Linked DNA regions of Skermanella sp. TT6. The main gene of each other region encodes a partner of the protein of the gene in region 2 in a complex. Links are inferred from orthologs where the notes say so. Each region holds a gene or a part of one and is shown on either strand. Other genes may lie near its edges.

Region 1 (7,019 bases), 2.0 Mb from region 2 along the record:
GCGTCGATGGCGCCTTCCAGCTCCAGGATGGTCGGCCAGACATGGGTCAGGATCTTCAGGAATTCGAGCGTGACCTGCCAGTGCTGGGCGTATTCCTCCGGCACGAGACCTTCGAGCCGGTCGAACGGCACCCCCTCGGTCTGCACCTGATCGAGCAGGCGGGCGAGGTCGGCGGCCAGCCGGGCCGCTTGGTCGGCGGTGATGGACTTGCCGTCCTTCCTGAGGATGGCCTGGGCGAGCAGAAGCTGGCGGCGCAGGCTGGTCAGGGCCGGCGGCAGGTCGAGCGCGCCGGCGAGGCCGGGGATCTCCTCGATCGCGAGGCTCAGCTCGTCGGCGTCGATGTCGCCGAGGGGGCTCATGCGCGGCAGGAGCTGGGGAGCGCCGCCGGACAGGCGGAGGAAGGCTTCGCGCAGGGTCCGGCAGGCGCGGCGGGTCGGCAGCAGCACGGTGTAGCCGGCGAGCGCCAGCGGACCGCCGTCCGCCTCCACGCGGGCGAGGATGCCGGTCGCCAGGGCATCGACGAACGGTACGCCCGAGGGGATGTTGAAGACTTGCGCCATGGGTCCGGGGCCTGTGGGTTCCTGGTGCGTCGGGCGGAGGCGTGCCGGAGACCTCCGGGACTCTCGGAACCCTACTATAGGTGGGACGCGGAACGCAAATCTTTCCTAGATATGGTGTTGTCAGGACTCGCCACGGTGCGGCCGGGACAGCCGATCCGATGCGTTGCGCCGCGGGCGCAACCTACGATCGTCGGCCCAAGTTACCTCTGCCGTGCATCACACCGTAGGTTGCGCCCATGGCGCAACATGGTGCTACCCTCAAGTTTCCCTAACCGCAATGACTGTTAACCGTTTGTCTCGAACGCTGATGCTGCAAGTGAAGGTCGGGTGAGGCGCCGCCGTTAACGACTATCCATGGTGCGGCCGGAATTCGAGGTGGTCGTCCACCTCTCCGATGCTGGCCGGGGTGCCGACGTGGAACCACAGGCCGTCGTGGCGCATCCCGTAGAGCCGCTCGCTTTCCAGCAGCCGGTCCCAGATCAGGTTGGTCGAGAAGGCGCCCGGCGGCACGTCGGCGAACAGTTCCGGCTTGAGGATCTGGACTCCGGCGAAGACGAAGGGGGCGATCTCGCCGCTGCGGCGGCGGGTCAGGCGGCCCAGCGGGTCCATGTGGAAATCGCCCTTGCCGTCGTAGCCGAAGGCGGCGACGGCGGGGTGGAGCAGCAGCAGGGCGTCCATGGTCTCCGGGTTCCAGGCCCGGGTCAGGCGGTCGATGGCCGGGGTGGGGCCGTCGAGCCACAGGATGTCGGAATTGACCGACAGGAACGGGTCGGTGCCGAGCAGCGGCAGGGCCTGCCGGATGCCGCCGCCGGTCTCCAGCAGGTCCGCCTCGGGCGACAGGAGGATGCGGGGGGACGTGCGGCCCGCGAGGTGGTCCGCGATCATCTCGCCCTTGTAGTGGGTGTTCACGACGGCGGTCCCGATGCCGGCGGCGGCGACGCGGTCGAGCGCGTGGTCGAGCAGGGGTTTCCCCGCCACGGGGATCAGCGGCTTGGGCTGTTCCAGCGTCAAGGGCCGCATGCGCAGGCCGAGCCCGGCGGCCAGCACCATGGCGTGGGTCAGGGTCGTCATTATTCGTGTGCTTTCGGAATGGCGGTGGGTGGAATGGCTGTGGGCGGAATGTCGGTGGGCGGATTGAAAAGGGGAGCCCGGACAGGGGGCGGCAGGGTGCGGTCGAACCAGTCGCGCACCGGCGCCAGGGCCGGATGCTCCAGCTTCGCTTCCAGCAGGCGCCAGACGCGGGGCAGGTGGCGCAGATAGCCGGAGCGGCCGTCGCGGAGATGCAGCCGGGCGAAGACCGCCACGATCCGGGTGTGCCGGACGGCGCCCAGAGCCGCGTAGGAACGCAGGAAGGCGGCCCGGTCCAGGCCGGGGAAGGCGTCCAGGTAATGGTCCAGCATGGCGGCCGCCAAATCGGACGGAACGTCGCGCCGGGCGTCCTCCAGCAGCGACACGAGGTCGTAGCCGATCGGCCCGAGGCCGGCGTTCTGGAAATCGAGCAGCCCGCAGGCGGAGGCGCCCGGACGGCCGTCGAGTCGCATCAGGTTGTCCACATGGTAGTCGCGGTGCATCAGCGACGTGCCGAATCCTACCGCGTCGGGGACGGCGGACCACCAAGCCCGTTCCAGGTCGGCGCGCTCCTCCGCGGTGGCGGCGCGGCCGAGGGCGGCCGGGACGTAGACGTCGGCCAGCAGCATCACCTGCTCGATGAACAGGGCGGCGTCGTAGCGGGGCAGGCCGAGCGGAGTTGCCGGGGCGGGGTCGAAGCGCCGGTGCAGGGCGACGAGGGCGTCCACCGCCAGGCGATAGAGCTCGGCGGGATCGGCGCCCTGGTCCATCAGGCGGGTGAAGGTGGCGTCGCCGAAGTCCTCGATCAGCAGCAGGCCGGCCTCGGGCTCCCCGGCGAGGATGTCCGGCGCCGAGAGGCCGAGGCCCTGCAGCAGGCGGGAGATCGCGACGAAGGGGACCACGTCCTCCGCTGGGTTCGGCGAGTCCATCAGCAGGGCGCTGTCGGTCCCGCGGCGGAGGCGGAGGTAGCGCCGCGCCGAGGCGTCGCCCGCCAGGGCCGTGCGGTCGGCATCGCCCCAGCCCTGCGCGGCCAGGAAACCGGCGATGGTGTCTTCGCGGTGGGTCACGGCTGCTCCAGGCTCCCCAGGCGGTCGGCCCAGCCGCCGTGGCCGGTCAGGGTGGCGCGGCGCGCGGTCGCTTCCGGGCCGAAGGACAAGGCGATGTCGAGCCGTTCCGGCGGCAGGAGGGAGCCCAGCCGGTCGGGCCATTCGACCAGGGCGATGCCGCCGGAGCGGGCCTCGTCCCAGCCGAGCTCGATCACCTCGTCCGGGCCGCCCAGGCGGTAGAGGTCGAAATGCCAGACCGGGGCCGCCGGGGTGTCGTAGGTCTGGACCAGGGTGAAGGTCGGGCTCGGCACCTCGTCGTCCGGGTCGCCCAGCGACTGGATCAGGGCGCGGGCGAAGGCCGTCTTGCCGGCGCCCAGGTCGCCGCGCAGCGCCACCATGTCGCCGGCGCGGAGCAGCGATCCGACGCGGCGCGCGAGGTCCGCCGTGGCGGCTTCGTCCCGGAGGTTAACGGTGATGGCCTGCTGGCGCGGTGCGGTCATGGTCGTGAGCTTGCTTCCCTGTGCCTGCCCCCGCGGAAGGCGGGGGTTTGATCGTGCCCGGAAATCCGCTAATGAGGGGCTGGCAGTGCAAAACTCTTCCTAGCTTTTCCGGAGTCCCCATGTCGAGCCCCGAGCAGCATACCGATGTCGCCATCATAGGTGCCGGTCCCGTTGGTCTGTTCGCCATCTTCGAATGCGGCATGCTTCGCATGAAATGCCATGTGGTCGATGCCCTCGACATGGTCGGCGGGCAGTGCGCGGCGCTCTACCCGGAGAAGCCCATCTACGACATTCCCGGTTACCCTTCCATTGACGCGGCCGACCTGATCGACCGGCTGAGCGAACAATGCGCGTCCTTCGGGCCGGTCTTCCATCTGGGCCAGCAGGTCACCGGGCTGACCCCGGCGGAGGGCGGGCGCTGGCTGGTGGAGACCTCGACCGGCACGCGGATCAATGCCCGCGCCGTGATCGTCGCGGCGGGCGTCGGCGCCTTCGGCCCGAACCGGCCGCCGCTGGACGGCCTGGAGCAGTTCGAGGGCAAGTCGGTCCATTATCTTGTCCGGCGGCGCATGGACTATGCCGGCAAGCGGGTGGTGATCGCGGGCGGCGGCGATTCCGCCGTGGACTGGGCGATCAGCCTGGCCGAGGTCGCGGAGAAGATCATGGTCGTGCATCGCCGGCCCAAGTTCCGCGCCGCCCCGGAAAGCGTCGCCCGGATGGAGCAGCTGACCCGGGAGGGCCGGATCGAGATGGTGGTGCCCTACCAGCTCGCCGGCCTGGAGGGAGCCGACGGCCAGCTGACCGGCGTGCGGGTCGCGACCCTGGACGGCGAGGAGAAGGTGCTGGACGCCGACGTGCTGCTGCCGTTCTTCGGGCTCGCCATGAACCTGGGGCCGATCGCGGAGTGGGGCCTCGACCTGGAGAAGCACCATATCCGGATCGACCAGGCGACCTGCGCCACCAGCGCGCCGGGCATCTTCGCGATCGGCGACATCGCGACGTATCCGGGCAAGCTGAAGCTGATCTTGACCGGCTTCGCGGAAGCCGCGTCGGCGGCCCATTCGGCCTTCCCGCTGGTCCATCCCGGCGAGGTGCTGCATTTCGAGTATTCGACCACCAAGGGGGTGCCGGGAGCGGCTTGACGGAGGACGGGACGAAACCCTTGGCTGTTTAAGCTGTTGTCCTGCCACGCACTGGAGGATGACCATGAAACAGCCGCATACCGAACAGACCGTCAAGCACACCGACGACCAGCAGAACACCGGCAACCACCACAAGCCGGATGCCCCCGACGCCGGCGGACCGGACAAGTTCGGCGGCACCCGCAAGGGTGCGGAGAACGTCGAGTCCGAGGGCGGGAAGAAGTAGCCTTCTCCCCTACTGGAAAGCTGCCTCCGCGAAGCTGCGGAGCTTGCGCGAGTGCAGCTTTTCCAGCCCGTTCTTGCGCAGCAGTTCCATCGCCAGCACGCCGATCTTCAGGTGCTGGTCCACCTGGTTCCGATAGAAATTGTTCGCCATGCCCGGCAGCTTCAGCTCGCCGTGCAGCGGCTTGTCGGAGACGCAGAGCAGCGTCCCGTAGGGCACCCGGAAGCGGAAGCCGTTGGCCGCGATGGTGGCGCTCTCCATGTCCAGCGCGATGGCGCGGCTCTGGCTGAAACGCTGGACCATCTCGCTGTGGTCCCGCAGCTCCCAGTTCCGATTGTCGATGGTCGCGACCGTTCCGGTCCGCATCACCCTTTTCAGCTCGTAGCCGGTCAGGCCGGTGATCTGCCCGACCGCCGCCTCCAGGGCCACCTGGACCTCGGCCAGGGGCGGGACCGGGACCCAGATCGGCAGGTCGGCGTCCAGCACATGGTCCTCGCGCACATAGCCGTGGGCCAGGACATAGTCGCCCAGCCGCTGGGTGTTGCGCAGGCCGGCGCAGTGGCCCAGCATGATCCAGGCGTGCGGACGCAGCACGGCGATATGGTCGGTGATCGTCTTGGCGTTGCTGGGGCCGACGCCGATATTGACCATGGTGATCCCGGAACCGTCCGGGCGCTTCAGGTGGTAGGCCGGCATCTGCGGCAGGCGCCCGACGCGGGTCCCCTGCGGGTCGGCCGGGCCCAGGTTCTGGTTGGGGATGACGAAGTCGCCCGGTTCGACGAAGGCGGTGTATTGGCTGCGGTAGGCCTTCTCCTCCGGATCGTTGGTCGGCGACATCACCTCCATGCCGAGCCGGATGAACTCGTCGATATAGAACTGGTAGTTGGTGAACAGGACGAAGTTCTGGAAATGATCCGGCGCGGTCGCGGTGTAGTGCTTCAGCCGGTGCAGCGAATAATCGACCCGCGGCCCGGTGAACAGCGCCAGCGGCTCCGGCTCGTCGGCCGCCTGCCGGTGGGTTCCGTTGACGATGCTGTCGTCCATCTGCGACAGGTCGGGCAGGTCGAAGCTGTCGCGCATCCGGCCGAGCCGTTCCGGGGTCAGGTCGCCCTCGACGTGCAGTCCCTCGGGAAAGGCGAAATGGACCGGGATCGGCTGCCGGCTGACTCCGACCTCCAGCACCACGCCGTGGTTGCGGCGCAGCAGCTCGAACTGCTCCAGGAAATAGTGGTGGAACAGGTCCGGGCGGGTCAGGGTGGTGGCGTAGGTGCCGGGGCCGGCGACGAAGCCGTAGGACAGGCGGGTATCGATCCGCGTGCTGGTCTCGGTATGGACGCGCAGGAACGGGTAGCAGGCGTGGACGCGCTGCTGCATCTCCTCGCCGTTGGAGAAGCGGCTGAAGCAGTCGCGCAGGTACGCGGTGTTCGCCTCGTAGATCTCGCGCACCCGATCGACCGCCGCGGCGGGATCGGTGAAGTGCTCCGCCGCGAAGGGAAGGCCGATATGGCTGTACGAGTTCTGCATCGTTACCTCAGGATTCGAGACCCATCAGGGAGCGGGCGAAGGAGCCGGCCTCGAAGGGGCGCATGTCCTCGATGCCCTCGCCGACGCCGATAAAGTGGACCGGCAGCTTGTACTTCTCCGCCAGGGCCACCAGGACGCCGCCGCGCGCCGAGCCGTCCAGCTTGGTCAGGATCAGCCCGTTCACGCTGACCCTCTCCCGGAACACCTCGACCTGCGAGTGCGCATTCTGGCCGGTCGTGGCGTCGAGCACCAGCAGGACCGAGTGGGGCGCCTCGGGATCGAGCTTCTTCACGACGCGGATGATCTTCTGGAGCTCGGCCATCAGGTTGGCCTTGTTCTGGAGCCGCCCCGCCGTGTCGATCAGCAGCACGTCGGTCTTCTCCCGCCGCGCCCGCTCCAGCGCGTCGAAGGCGAGGCCGGCGGCGTCGGCGCCGGTCTCCTTCGCGATCACGGGGCAGCCGGAGCGTTCGCCCCAGACCTGGAGCTGCTGGACGGCCGCGGCGCGGAAGGTGTCGCCGGCCGCGATGATGACCGACTTGCCCTCCTGCCGGAACTGCTTGGCCATCTTGCCGATGGTCGTGGTCTTGCCGGCGCCGTTGACCCCGACCACCAGGACGACGTGGGGCTTGGCGGCGGCGTCGATCTCCAGCGGCTCGGCGACCGGCTCCAGGATCTGGGCGATGCTGGCCGCCAGGGTGCGCCGGACCTCGTCGGGCGAGACTTCCTTGCCGAAGCGGGTGCGCGCCAACTCGGCGGTCACCTTGGCCGCCGTCACCGGGCCGAGGTCGGCGGTGATCAGCAGCTCCTCCAGTTCCTCCAGCGCCTCGTCGTCGAGCTTGCGCTTGGTGAAGATGCCGGTGATGCCGTCGGTCAGCTTGGTGGTGGACTTGGTCAGCCCCTCGCGCAGGCGCGACAGCCAGCCCTTGCGGGCGGGCTGCCCGGGTTCGGCGGCCGGC
Region 2 (7,058 bases):
CTCGCGCCGCCGCCGCATCGTCTCCACGATGTCCGGCTCGCGGGCCCACAAGACGGCCTCGCGGCCCGCGCGCAGCGCCGCCAGCGCAATCGCGGTGCCCCAGGCGCCGGCCCCGATCACGCCGACTCGGGCGAAAGGCTGGACATCGGCAGCGGTCATGACGGATTTCCCTGGTGGCGGACGGCGCAGTCATTACGGGAGCGGCGCCGGGATGGCAACCGGGTTGCTCGGATCGCCGGGTCCGGTTCGCCCCGGCGCAGGCGATGGAAGCGTGCTGGCGCTACCGCGCGATTTCGGATAGTTTTATCCGGGCTCGCTCCCGCTCAACAGTTCGCGATCTATGGTCATGGCACTCCTGAAACGGACCACTCCCGCGTCGGACCACGATACCCGGGCGGTTTCACCTGCACCCGACTCGGGGGGGACCGGCGATCCGGAACTGGAACGCGCCATCGACGACGCGATCCAGGATCTTTTCACCAGGCTGGACGCGGCGGAAGCCGAGGCGGTGGCCTCCCGCGACCTTGAAAGGCTGTCATCACCCTTTTCCCTGCTTTATCCCACGATGGTTCGCCTTGCCGACAGGGATCGCGACGGTGTCGAGCCGGTGTGAGCCGAAACAGGAATGATCCCGACCAGCCTGTCGCTTCCACCTTTCAACACCTTGCCCGGCGTTAGTCGGAGTGCCTTTTCTCGATCATATCCCATGTAGTCAGCCATCCCGACCGGCCTGACCGGGTCGCCCACCGCGCCGACACGCCGTACTTCGTCGTCAGCCGCCGAACCGGACTGGGCAGGGAGGCGATCGTGGTCGTCTATCGCTGCACGTTGGTCGAGGCCTCGCGGCGGATCGTCCTGGGCGACGGGAAGCCGCACCGGGGAAACATCATGGCTATCGAGGTAGTCTCGATCACGACGCTTTCTCCCGGCGATTGACCGCCCAAGTCCCGGATGCACGTCTCCTTCACGCCTTGGCGCCCTTGCCCTCCGGCTTGCGGGCGGCCGGGTCGAGCGGCCAGCGGGGGCGGGGCGCGAAATCGAGGCCGTCGGACTGGCCGAGCCTGAGCCGTTCCAGCCCGGCCCAGGCGATCATCACGGCGTTGTCGGTGCACAACCGCATCGGCGGTGCCTGGAAACGGAACCCCTGCTTCTCCGCCAGGGCGGTCAGCCGTGCGCGCAGGTACTTGTTGGCCGCGACGCCGCCCGCCACCACCAACGTGTCGCCGGTCGGGTGCTCGGCGCGGAACCGGGCCATGGCCCGGGCGCAGCGGTCGACCATCACGTCTCCGACGGCGGCCTGGAACCCGGCGGCGAGGTCGCGGACATCGGCCGGATCGAGCGGGCCGGGCGGCAGTTCGTCCAGGCGGTTGCGCACCGCCGTCTTCAGGCCGGAGAAGGAGAAGTCGCAGCCCGGACGCCCCTTCATCGGGCGCGGCAACTCGAACCGGGCGGGATCGCCGCCCTCTGCCGCCCGTTCCAGCAGCGGCCCGCCGGGATAGCCCAGGCCCATCAGCTTGGCCGCCTTGTCGAACGCCTCGCCGACCGCGTCGTCGATCGTGGTGCCGAGCCGCCGGTAGCGTCCGACCCCCTCGACCGCCAGGATCTGGCAATGGCCGCCCGACACCAGCAGCAGCAGGTACGGGAAGGCCAGGCCCTCCGGCGCGGGGTCGGTCAGCCGCGCGGTCAGGGCGTGGCCTTCCAGATGGTTGACCGCGACGAAGGGCAGGCCCTGCACGGCGGCGATCGCCTTGGCGGTCATCACGCCGACGATCACCCCGCCGATCAGCCCCGGCCCGCCGGTCGCGGCGACGCCGTCGAGCCGGTCGAAGCCGATGCCGGCCTCGTCCATGGCGCGGCGGACCAGGCCGTCCAGGTGGTCCAGGTGGGCACGGGCGGCGATCTCGGGCACGACGCCGCCATAGGGGCGGTGGTCGGAGAGCTGGGACAGCACGACGTCGCCCAGGATCTCGCGCCGGTCGGTGACGACGGCGGCGGCCGTCTCGTCGCAGCTCGTCTCGATGCCAAGAACTATCATTCGGATGCGATCAGGTTCGGGTCAGGGTTTCGGTCAGGATCTGCTTGGTGATGACCAGCGACAGGCAGCCGTTCTCAAGTTCCAGGAACTTCTCGGACGACCGGGGCAGCGGGATCTTGTTCTTGCGGCAGAACAGGATCAGGAAGGCGGCGATCTCGCCCTGGCCGAACCGCAATTCGTGAAGCTTGCGGGCGCCGATCTGCTCGATCTGCACGAACAACTGGAGTTCCGGCTCGGCCGCGGTCCAGACCCGCCGGACCTGTCCGTGCGGCATCTTGTCCGGATGCAGGGCCGAGAAAAGCCGGACCGCCTCCCGTACCGCGTCGTTCGAGAAAATCACCTGCCTGCGTTCCGTGATCATCCGCCGCCTCTCCACCAGCCGCGCCGCACCGCGGCAACGCGATCCCATCGCACCGCAGCGATGGGACATCGAGACATACAGCGTAAAAGCTCCTATACCAACGGACTTTCCACTTGCGCCGTCGAGGCCCATGTGGGGACTTCCGCAGCGGTCCGTAACGTCTTAAAGAAAAATCATGAGCAACCCTGTGCGAACCGGCCCCGTCCGTATCGGCACGCGCGGCAGCCCCCTGGCGCTGGCGCAGGCCCACCAGACCCGCGCCCGCCTGGCCGCGGCCCATGCCGCGCTGGCGGCTCCCGACGCGATCGAGATCGTGGTGATCAGGACCACCGGCGACCGCATCCAGGACCGTACCCTGATGGAGGCCGGCGGCAAGGGTCTCTTCACCAAGGAGATCGAGGAGGCGCTGGTCGCCGGGTCGATCGACCTTGCGGTCCATTCCATGAAGGACGTGCCGACCTGGCTGCCCGACGGGCTGGAGATCCGCTGCCTGCTGCCGCGCGAGGACCCGCGCGACGCCTTCTTCTCCAACGTCGCCGCCCATCTCGACGACCTGCCGGAAGGCGCCGTGGTCGGCACCGCGAGCCTGCGCCGCCAGGCCCAGGTGCTGGCGCGGCGGCCCGACCTGAAGGTGGTGCCGATCCGGGGCAACGTGGAGACGCGGCTGCGCAAGCTGGCCGACGGCGAGGTCGACGCGACCCTGCTGGCGCTCGCCGGGCTGAAGCGGCTCGACATGACCGACCGGATCACCTCGGTGATCGAGCCCGACGTCATGCTGCCGGCGGTGGCGCAGGGCGCCATCGGGATCGAGACCCGGGTCGGCGACGACCGGACCAACGCGCTGCTGGCCCCGCTCACCTGCGAGGACACCATGGTCCGGGTCTCGGCGGAACGGGCGCTGCTGGCGGCGCTCGACGGCTCCTGCCGCACGCCGATCGCGGCGCTGGCCAATCTCGACGAGGCCGGCACCCTGACGCTCGACGCGCTGGTGGCCGATCCCGCCGGCAGGCAGATCCTCGGCACGGCGCGCCGGGGAACCGCGGCCGATGCCCTCGCCATGGGCCGCGACGCCGGGGAGGAGCTGAAAAGCCTGATGCCGCCGGACTTCTTCGTGCCGTGAGCGGACCGTGACCGGGCAGCCCCAACGCACGGGACCCTTTCCCGCCGGACCGCGGCGCATCCTGATCACGCGCCCGCGCGAGGATTCCGAGGCGCTCGCCGCGGAACTGCGCGGGCGCGGCTTCGAGCCGGTGATCCAGCCGCTGCTGGAAATCCGGTATCTGCCCGGACCGCCGCTGGAGCTGGACGGCGTACAGGCGATCCTGTTCACGAGCGCAAACGGCGTACGAGCAACCGCAGCGCGTACGGCCAGGCGCGACCTGCCGGCACTGGCCGTCGGGGACGCCACCGCCCGATGTGCCCGGGAGGCCGGCTTCGTCCGGGTCGAAAGCGCCCGGGGCGATGTCGGCAGCCTCGCCCGGCTGGTGGCCGACCGCCTCGACCCCGCGGCGGGACGGCTGTACCATGCCGCCGGCAGCGCCGTCGCCGGCGACCTTGCCGGGGATCTCGGCCGGGCCGGCTTCTCGGTGGAGCGCCAGGTGCTGTACGCGGCCGAGCCGGTGACCGAGCTGCCGCCCGGGACGGTGGAGGCGCTGTACGCAGGTACAATCGACGCAGTCCTGTTTTTCTCTCCCCGGACGGCGCAAAGCTTTGTTAAGGTTGTTCAGAAGGCGGGGCTGGCCGATCGGCTCGGAGAAATCCTGGCTTTCTGCCTGAGCGAAGCGGTCGGTACGGCGGTGCGTACGGTGGGGTGGCGCGACATCCTCATCGCATGCCGGCCGGATCAGGCGGCTCTGCTTGATCTCATCGCGCCCGCCAGGACCCTTTCCCAGCCGGATTGAAAACCTCGGTTGGACCCCGGACCGGATCCCAACCCCGGACCGGAACCAAGTGCAAGAACAGTCAGACGAATAACCGCCAACGATAAACGTCCCCAGGGAATACGAGAAGGCCGCTCATGAGTCCCCGTCCCCCCGACCAATCGGATAACGACCCGACCGTGCCGGATCCGTCCGACGGCACCAACCCGACCGGCTCCGCAGCCGAGCGCATCATCGAGAAGTTCGGCGGCATCCGCCCCATGGCCCACAAGCTGGGCATGCCGGTCACGACGGTCCAGGGATGGAAGAAGCGCGGCGCGATCCCCAGCGCGCGCCATCCCGACCTGCTCGCCGCCGCCGGCCGCCACAACGTGTCGCTGGACCAGGCCGAACTCGACGCGGCCGCCCCGGCCGACGAGCGTGCCAGCGAGGAACGCGCGGTCGAGGATCGCACGGCGGACGAGACGACGCCCGCCGGCACCGTCGCGCCGGAGCCCTCGGCCACCGACACGCCGACGGGCGAGACTCCCTCGGCCACTCCCTGGACCAGCCCGCGCAGCTACGAGCGGCCCGCGGACACCTCGACCGAGCCCGAAACAGAAACCGCGACCAGGACCATGGCTGAGCCGACCCACCACGATCCAGAGCCGGTCCGCACGTCCGAGCCCGCCCGGTCCTCCGGCGGCGGCAAGGGCCTCGCGACCTTGGCCATCCTGCTGGCGCTGGCCGGCACCGGAGCGGCCGTCACGGCACCCCAGTGGGGGCCGCAGGTGATCCCCCAGATCTGGCCGCCGCGCACCGGTGCCGATACCGGTGCTTCCCAGCAGATCTCCGCACTCGAGCAGCGGGTCCAGGAGCTGGCCTCGCGCGGCACGGACACCGCGCCGCTGGACGAGCGGATCTCCCAGCTCGAGCAGCGCCTGTCCGAAGTGTCCCAGGCGCAGTCGCAGCAGCAGCAGCAGCCGGAGCAGTCCGGTCCCGCCGGCCTCGACCAGGCCCAGGTCGAATCGATCGTGCAGGACCGCGTCCAGCAGCTTGCCGGCCGGGTCGCCGCGCTGGAGCAGCGGCCCCAGCCGCAGGCGGGCGTCGACCGCCAGGCGCTCGACGCCCGCGTCGCCCCGCTGGAGCAGCAGCTCCAGGCACTCTCCCAGGTCCGCGACCGGGTGCAGCAGCTCGAAGGCCGGGTCGGCACGCTCGACCAGCAGCAGGCGCAGGCCATCTCGCAGCTGCGCAGCAGCGTCGCCGGGCTGGAGCAGGAGGCCAACCGCCTCGCCCAGGAGATCAACAACACCTCGAACCGCGCCGCCCAGGTGGCCGAGACGCTGACCCTGCGCCAGGCCCAGGAAAGCAAGGCCCAGGCCCTGGTGCTCGCCGCCGGCCAACTCCGCGCGACGCTCCAGAGCTCGCGGCCCTTCTCGTCCGAACTGTCGGCCGTACGCGCGGTCAACCTGCAGGACCCGCAGGTGGTGCAGGCGCTGAACGCGATCGAGCCCCATGCCGCCGACGGGATCCCGACCGAGGCGCAGCTGAACGAGAGGTTCTCCGACGTCGCGGGCGAGATCGTCCGCGCCGGGGTGCTCGCCAGCGGCGAAGGCGGCCAGTGGTGGGACAAGGCGCTCTCGACCGCTTCCTCCCTGGTCAATGTCCGGCGGACCGCCGGCGAGATCGAGGGCAGCGGCGCCGACGCGATCACCGCCCGGGCGGAGCGCCACCTGAAGTCCGGCCGCCTGGACGAGGCCGTCAAGGAGCTCGGGACCCTGACCGGCGAGCCGGCGAAAGTGGCCCAGCCCTGGATCGAGGACGCCAAGGCGCGCCTCGCCGCCAACGAGGCCGGCGCGCTGCTGACCGGCCAGGCCATCGCCCGCCTGTCGGGCTCCGCCGGAGGCAACCAATAATGACCCGCGCCATCTGGTTCCTGATCAAGCTGGCGATCGTCGTCGCGATCGCCATCTATCTCGTCGAAAATCCCGGCGCGGTCACGATCGACTGGCAGGGCTACGTCATCAACACCTCCTTCGCCATGCTGCTGCTGGTGACGGTGGTCCTGATCGGGATCGCCGCGCTGGCCTACCGGCTGTGGCGCGGCATCCGGGGTGCACCGGGGGCCTTCGGCCGCCGCAGCCGGGCACGCAAGCGCGAGCGGGGCTATCGGGCGCTGACCCGCGGCATGGTCGCGGTCGCGGCCGGCGACGCCGCCGGCGCGCGCCGCTATGCCCGCGAGGCCGACGCCATGCTGCGCGACCCGCCGCTGACCATGCTGCTGTCGGCCCAGGCCGCCCAGCTGAACGGCGACGAGAAGGCGGCGGAACGCTATTTCCAGACCATGCTGGAACGGCCGGAGACGGCGTTCCTCGGCGTGCGCGGCCTGCTGACCCAGGCGATCCGCGACGGCAACCAGACCGAGGCGCTGCAGCTCGCCCGCCGGGCCAAGTCGCTCCAGCCGCAGACCCCGTGGGTGCTCACCACCCTGTTCGACCTGGAGACCCGGGCAGCCCAGTGGGGCCGGGCCGAGCAGACCCTGCTCGACGGCATGAAGTCGGGCGCCTTCCCGGCGGAGGCCGGCCGGCACCACCGCGCCGCCCTGCTGCTGGAACGCAGCTACGAGGCCGAGCTGGAAGGCCATCACGACGACGCCCTGCGCCACGCCCAGGCCGCCGCCAAGCTGGAGCCCGCGTTCCCGCCGGCCGCCTCGCGCCTGGCCCGCCTGCTGGCGCGCACCGGCAAGCACCGCAAGGCCGGCAAGGTGATCGAGAAGGCCTGGAGCACCCGGCCCCATCCCGAA

The links.
Region 1: the proteins of tsaD (region 2) and tsaE are in contact, whole or in part, in a crystal structure (PDB 6N9A), measured with the Thermotoga maritima proteins. The link is inferred for Skermanella sp. TT6 from one-to-one orthologs. Residues at the interface, in WP_004082750.1 of Thermotoga maritima: Cys10, Asp11, Arg49, His50, Leu82, Gly84, Gly135, Gly136, Glu154, Thr155, Leu156, Asp157, Asp158, Ser159, Glu162, Asp165, Lys166, Arg169, Leu170, Tyr175, Lys213, Thr214, Leu217, Tyr218, Gln221, Arg222, Asn324; in WP_004082108.1 of Thermotoga maritima: Leu37, Gly38, Lys46, Lys57, Val59, Lys60, Ser61, Thr63, Phe64, Thr65, Leu66, Met67, Val69, Pro71, Tyr82, Arg83, Leu84, Asp86, Asp88, Phe89, Asp93, Ile128, Asp130, Glu131, Arg134.

The regions. Positions count from the first base shown.
Region 1 is NZ_CP067420.1:3,834,966-3,841,984, reverse strand. Bases 1,434-4,218 are described here. They hold tsaE (tRNA (adenosine(37)-N6)-threonylcarbamoyltransferase complex ATPase subunit type 1 TsaE), read right to left. Parts: upstream 3,175-4,218; coding sequence 2,692-3,174; downstream 1,434-2,691. Other genes in these bases: IGS68_RS17995 (NAD(P)/FAD-dependent oxidoreductase), read left to right, coding at 3,294-4,218; IGS68_RS18005 (aminoglycoside phosphotransferase family protein), read right to left, coding at 1,631-2,695; IGS68_RS18010 (nucleotidyltransferase family protein), read right to left, coding at 1,434-1,631. Outside these bases: double-strand break repair protein AddB, read right to left, coding at 1-560; more of IGS68_RS18010, read right to left, coding at 909-1,433; more of IGS68_RS17995, read left to right, coding at 4,219-4,316; IGS68_RS17990 (hypothetical protein), read left to right, coding at 4,381-4,542; IGS68_RS17985 (AMP nucleosidase), read right to left, coding at 4,552-6,063; signal recognition particle-docking protein FtsY, read right to left, coding at 6,071-7,019. UniProt on the Escherichia coli protein: Required for the formation of a threonylcarbamoyl group on adenosine at position 37 (t(6)A37) in tRNAs that read codons beginning with adenine.
Region 2 is NZ_CP067420.1:5,831,143-5,838,200, forward strand. What follows is about bases 1-2,824. They hold tsaD (tRNA (adenosine(37)-N6)-threonylcarbamoyltransferase complex transferase subunit TsaD), read right to left. Parts: upstream 2,036-2,824; coding sequence 965-2,035; downstream 1-964. Other genes in these bases: IGS68_RS27265 (NAD(P)H-dependent glycerol-3-phosphate dehydrogenase), read right to left, coding at 1-159; IGS68_RS27270 (hypothetical protein), read left to right, coding at 347-613; IGS68_RS36065 (hypothetical protein), read left to right, coding at 808-936; IGS68_RS27280 (hypothetical protein), read right to left, coding at 2,046-2,396; hemC (hydroxymethylbilane synthase), read left to right, coding at 2,572-2,824. Outside these bases: more of hemC, read left to right, coding at 2,825-3,516; IGS68_RS27290 (uroporphyrinogen-III synthase), read left to right, coding at 3,524-4,297; IGS68_RS27295 (mitofilin family membrane protein), read left to right, coding at 4,414-6,171; IGS68_RS27300 (heme biosynthesis protein HemY), read left to right, coding at 6,171-7,058.